Regions from separate parts of the Vibrio olivae genome, predicted to be linked through region 2. Evidence: riboswitches for the same ligand, from Rfam matches in the RefSeq annotation. Region 2 holds a riboswitch; the other holds the start of a gene.
What was found. A riboswitch is a leader RNA that binds a small molecule or an ion and turns the genes downstream of it on or off. The one in region 2 is predicted to bind cobalamin.
Positions count from the first base shown of each region.

Region 1: linked by a shared signal. The riboswitch ahead of ACFFUV_RS09845 (cobaltochelatase subunit CobN) and the one ahead of ACFFUV_RS21380 (TonB-dependent receptor domain-containing protein) in region 2 are both predicted to bind cobalamin.

Region 1 is NZ_JBHMEP010000001.1:2,130,413-2,133,636, forward strand. It holds gene ACFFUV_RS09835 (MJ1255/VC2487 family glycosyltransferase) at 1-603, opposite strand, end outside; gene ACFFUV_RS09840 (phosphatase PAP2 family protein) at 607-1,134, opposite strand; cobalamin riboswitch at 1,318-1,443, shown strand; gene ACFFUV_RS09845 (cobaltochelatase subunit CobN) at 1,564-3,224, shown strand, end outside.
Region 2 is NZ_JBHMEP010000013.1:67,805-71,028, forward strand. It holds gene trmA (tRNA (uridine(54)-C5)-methyltransferase TrmA) at 1-846, opposite strand, end outside; cobalamin riboswitch at 996-1,196, shown strand; gene ACFFUV_RS21380 (TonB-dependent receptor domain-containing protein) at 1,242-3,074, shown strand; gene murI (glutamate racemase) at 3,205-3,224, shown strand, end outside.

The sequences.
Region 1 (3,224 bases), on a different contig from region 2:
AAAACGAAATAACAAGTCACTGATCGCTTCTAGGCGTTCAAAAGGCAAGTACACCAACACAAAAGCCTCATGACGAATGACTTGTGAGCCATGAGTATGAATAATTGGTGGCAGAAGCGGCTGATCAAAGTGATACCAGTGCAAACCAATACTGAACTTTGTGGGCGCAAAATACTTAACGACTTTTTTATCTACCCAGTTCGCGCCTTTGACCGGAATAGGATAACGAAAGGCGTTTTGATGGCTGATACCAATCGTCGTGATATTTTGCTGTTTCGCGGCCCAAGCAGAAACAGGCTCAAAATCATTCAAGACTAAGTCGTATCCAGAAAGATCCAGATCCGCCACTTCACGACGAAATTGCCAGAGATTATTGTTAGCGGCAGTCTGCCAGTAATTCACTTTGCCTTTATCAACACAGAACGTCAGGCCACGACGAGTCTCAAAGTCGCCAAATGGCTCCATCGAAAAATACTTATTCCGCTCACGACCTGAAAACAAGAAGTCCACTGCAACGTTTTTATTTTCAAACGATTGCTGCATTGCGCGAGCCCGAGCAATATGTCCATTTCCTGTCCCTTGAACGCCAAATAATATTCTCAACCTCTACCCTCCCATCACACTGATCGCGACCACCGCGCAGCTAGTGCCGAGTAATGCACCAATCACAACATCGGTAAGAAAATGAACGCCTAACAACACACGAGAGACGGCAATGGCACTCGCCCAGCTCATCGCCAATATTTGCGTGTCTGAGTAGAAATGCCCGAGCAGCACCGCCATTAGAAACGCAGCGCTGGTATGTCCAGAAGGCAAACTATATCGATCAGAAGGGGTAATAAAGGAGGTTAATAGTTCAGACAATTCTTGCGGGCGGCGGCGTTTAAACAGATTTTTGGCTAACCAATAGATTGGCAGTTCGATGGCAAAGGCCAACAGGCCGGTCATCAAAAATACAAGCCCGAGCGGCCCATCAACAAACCAAGCCAACGCCCCAATCAACGCATAAAGGTGGCCATCACCGGTATGGGAAATGGCTTGGCTCACACGAGCGACAGGCAAACTGAATTTATGGCGCAAACACAACTGTGAGAATGCAAAATCTAACTTTGCAATCGGTTCTATAGTACGCATTACCGACTCCTTCTTTGACGGATTACCAATCACGTTAAAGAGCCAAAATGACAGTTCGGTGACGTATTATTGGTAAATTGATGAAAATTCCACCAGCATCAAATTCACCGTTTGCTTATGGTTGTTTTTATATAAGACTTACTGAATAGCGACTATTTATTGACCTAACAAATAGAACCCTCTATAACAACCCATCTAAACTTTGCCCTCATCGGCATAACCAAGGAACTCGGTGCGAATCCGAGGCTGTACCCGCAACTGTAAGTGAACTATCACAAGCCAGATACTTGGGGTTTAAATACGGATTAAAACACGTCACCGGGCGGGAATACCTGGCACTATGTCGTTGGTCTTTTACATCACCTTTTCTCCGACATCAGTCCTCAGAACAATTCTCCCTTAAGGCAAAGCATTCCCTTGAGGTTAGATATGCGCATTTTGTTTATTTTATTTTTGATGTTAATGAGCGCCAGCAGCAGCGCAGCACAACATCAACTGCTGTTGATTGTCTCACAGCGCAACGCAGAAACCATTGCTCAAGCAGTGGAACAATTTCACCAGCAAACACCGAATATTCGCATCACGGCGCGAACGGACACACAATGGTTAGCCAGCTCATCCACCACTCGCCAACAATTGCTCACTCATAGCCAAGCGCTAGTGGGAATTGGGCTATATGGGGCTATTGTTGGCGAGCTAGAACATGATTTACAACTCAATGCGCCAGACACACTGCTAATTTTTAGTAGTGACCACCGACTCGTCGGATTAAGTCGCTACCAACAGCAGCAACAATTTTCTGCTCCTGAGCAATTAACTACCTTGGCCGCGCTAAGACCCGATGATCAGTTCCAAACTTGGCTCAGTGCGCTGCTTAAACAAAATCCACAACAAGCACCTTGGTTAACGGCTCGCGGCTATTGGCAAGCTGGCGGTGTCGACAACACTCGCCACTTATTGACTTGGCTTGCTCGTCTTTGGGATAACTCACTCACTCCAGAACCTGCAACGGCGCAACCACGCCTCAGATGGTGGTATCAACAACAGTATTATTCGCAATTGCCGACAATGCCCCACCACCAGCCGATTGTAATGCTGCTTGATCATAGTGGTGGCACGCGCCCGAGTGACAGCAAGGTATTCCAACAGTTGTGTCGACAAATTGAAGACACTCATCACTTGCAATGCCTCGTCGGGCTTGCAGCCTGGGGAGACGCCAGTGTTCAAGCGATTGAGACACTGAGTACGATAGAGCCACGCTTAGCCGCAATTGTGATGTTGCAAGATTTCGTGATTGGTGGTGGGAAAGGAAGAGAACACGCCACCGAGCAGTTGACCAAACTTAACGTTCCTGTACTCAAAGCGATCAAACTTCGTGATCGAACCGCCAAGCAATGGCAACTCTCTGCCGATGGCATTCATTCCGATAAAGTTTACTACCAAGTGGCAATGCCAGAAATTCAAGGTGCTAGTCAGCCAATAATCGTCGCAACCGCAGGACAAGTACACCAAGATCCCTTGTCTGGCATTGAGATTCAGCCGATTGAACCCGAGCGACAAGGAATGCAAGTCATCACTCAGCGAGTCAAACGCTGGGCGACTTTACAAACCAAAGCCAACAAAGATAAGCGCGTTGCGATTGTCTACTATAACCACCCTCCAGGACGCCACAATATCGGCGCGGACAACCTTGATGTTCCTGCCTCTTTATGGCAAATATTAAATCGCCTCAAGCAAGCAGGATATCAAGTCGGCACCTTACCCAATTCACAGCAGGCATTGCTGGATGATATTCAGCAGCGTGGAGTCAACCTCCCCAATGACCGACACGCGTTGGAAACCATGAGTGCAACAATTCCAACAATGAATCTCGCGCAATATCAAGACTACTTCGCGACACTGCCAAGCTCAGTACAAGATGAGATGCGTTATGGACCATTTGGCCGCTTACAAGCGCAGTTACAATCCGCACTTAACGCCAAATTACCGCAGCAAGCGCATGCTTTACTCACTAGCACCATGGAAGAAATGGTGCATTTGGTCGAAGGGGTGGATCATCCGGCGCGAGCGCGAGCGCTCTCTTTGCTAAA
Region 2 (3,224 bases):
ACGGCGAAATTCACGTTTGCCTTCCATCGCTTCGGTAAACTCTTCTGCCGACATTCGAATGATCTGAACATTCTCGATGTTATTCGCAGCAATATTATATTGTGCAGAGTCAACAGAGGGTTTGGCTAACTCAGTTGCAAGAACGCGCTCAAAGTTTTGTGCCAAAGCCAAAGAGAAGTTACCGTTTCCGCAGTAAAGCTCTAATAGGTCACCTTGGCTATCCTGAGTACAATCGACCGCCCAAGCTAACATTTTCTCCGCGACTTTACCGTTTGGTTGAGTAAAGCTATTTTCCACTTGTTGATACACATAGCTCTCTCCATTAACATCAAGCTTCTCGACCACAAAATCGCGATCCAACACGATTTTCATTTTACGTGCTCGGCCAATGAGGTTGAGATTAAAACCTTCATCATTCAATCTTTGTTTGAGAGCTTTCGCCTCTTCAATCCAAGCTTCGTCGAGTTGGCGGTGATAAAGCAGTGACACCAACATTTCACCGCTAAGCGTAGACAGAAAATCAACCTGAAACAGTTTACGACGTAGTGTGTCGTTCTCTTTCATTGCATCAATCAAGAGCGGCATCAAATCGTTAATCAAACGGCTAGCTGCAGGGAACTGATCAACACGATATTTTTCTCGTGTTTGCTGATTGAACATGATGTAAAACAAGTCATCACCTTCGTGCCAAACACGAAACTCTGCTCGCATGCGGTAATGCTGCTCTGGTGACTCATACACTTCCAGCTCTGGAACATCGAATGGCGCGAACATGTCGCTTAGGCGTTCGGTTTTTTCAGCCAGTTGCTGAGCGTAGTGCTGAGGGTTTACATCGAGAGAAGCCATGGTTTTACCTGTTGGTACATTTAAACAAAGAGCGCAGATTTTATTCAATCCAAATCTGATGTCCAGTATTGTTGGTCAATTGTTGGTTTTCTGAGCAATTGTTAAATAGCTTAGTTGATTATGAACTAGACATTGGTTCCATTGCTGACTAATATCAGCGCCAAGCTGGTGCCATTTTAGATGTATAGATGGCTGAAAAGGGAATCTGGTGAAATTCCAGAACTGACGCGCAGCGGTAAAAGAGAACGAACATCCATATGACACTGCATCAACGTATGTGGGAAGTCGGATTAGTAGGCGGCTTGGCCAAGCTCTTGAGTCCGAAGACCTGCCAGCTACTAAGCCACCATAAGCATGGCTTGGTCGGACTTACTACGCGAATCTAGGACAACATAATGAACAAAACATTTATAGCGGTCGCAGTGGCATCGCTGGTGTCGTATGCCTCAACATCTCTTGCCCAGTCTGCAGATGACACCATTTTGGTAACCGCTAATCGCATCGAGCAGACACAATCTTCGGTATTGGCATCAGCGAGTATTATTACTCGCCAAGATATCGAAGCAATGCAGGCTGATAGCGCAATTGAAGTATTGCGTACACTGCCTGGAGTAGAAATTAATTCTCTTGGTGGTAAAGGCCAAGAAACTTCCATTTATTTACGTGGTACCGCAACCCAACACACTCTTGTGCTGATTGATGGCGTTAAAGTCAACTCTGCGACTTCTGGCGGCGCTTCTATCGGTTTGATTCCCGCATTTGCTATTGAGAAAATTGAAGTAATCCGTGGTCCTCGAGCTGCGATTTACGGCTCCGATGCGCTTGGTGGTGTGATCAGTATTACGACGGCCGGAAACGGCCAACCATTACATAAAGCCACAGTCGGATACGGCGAAGATGATCATAAGCTCTTAGGTTGGCACTCTTCTGGTCAGCTCAATGAACAGACCTACGGTTCGTTTATTGCTGCTAAGGAGCAAAGTGATGGTTACCGTGTCTATCAAGGCGCGCCAAGTACGGATACTCATGGTTTTGATACCACAAGCTTCTTCGGTAGTGTCAACCATGACATCAATGCGCAGTGGAGTGTGAATGCCAGTGCTTATAAGCAAGAGTCCGATAATGAATATGCCGGGCAATATGGTGGGCCAAAGCAAGAAAGTAATAATGACTTTTATACGTTAAATGGTGGATTAAACTTTCAAGCCGAAATTTATAGCAGTAAGCTGACCCTATCAACAATGCGCAGTGAAGCATGGGATGGTGATGCTGACGGAGCTTCTGGAAAAACTGCACTATTTACACGGCGAAATAACGTAACCTGGCTGAATACTCTGTCTCCAAACGATTGGCTTGCGGTGAATCTTGGTTTGGATTACACCAAAGAAGAAGCAAACCGTGGCGGCACCAATTCCACGGACTACGAAGATACGGATAAGAACAACAAAGCGGCCTTTTTGACCTCTTTGATTGGCGTGAATGATTTTACCGCCGAAGCCAGTTTACGACATGATGATGATAGTTCATTTGGTGATCATACAACTTGGAACTTAGGATTAGGGTATCAACTGCTTGAGGGTCTTCAAGTGGTCGCAAATTCTGGCTCAGGTTTCAAAGCTCCGACATTCAACGATTTATATTGGCCAGGACAAGGTAACCCAGACTTAAAGCCAGAAGAATCGGTATCCAATGAAATTAGTTTGCGCGGTTATTCAAGTTGGATTGATTGGGAAGTGTCGGCATATAAAACAGAGATCGATAATCTTATCGACTGGGCACCCGTTGGTGCGGGTGGTACTTGGATTCCATCTAATGTCGATAAGGCTGAAATCAAAGGGCTTGAAGTGGCAGCAGCTTTTGATACGGGACCTGTTGAGCATAAAGTTTCGGTAGAATGGAAAGATCCTATCAACAAGGAAACCGGGGCTCAATTGGAAAGAAGGGGTAAACGTAATCTTAGTTGGGTTATGAATTACCAAGTCGCTCAATTTGACCTATCCATGGTGGCGAACTACGTGGGAGACAGAACCGATAAGAATGCGGATAAACTTGAGTCTTATACCACGGTAGACTTAGCGACTCGTTATCACTTCACTGAACACTTTAGCCTTGGTGCAAAGCTGAGTAACGCATTTAATGAGTCACACTACACAGGGCTCGGATCAAGTGGTAATTACTATTTAGCACAGGGACGTAACTTATTCGCTAACGCTGAATATAAGTTCTAAACATAAGCCGCCAATAGGCGGCTTTTTTATAAAATAAGTTTTGAGATTGACGTAAAGATAAATGTCTACTGATTGATAAATAGACTTTAGGGAGTATGATCATCGTGTTTTCATTCCTCGGAATATAAAAGTGACAGAGCAAGTTTATAA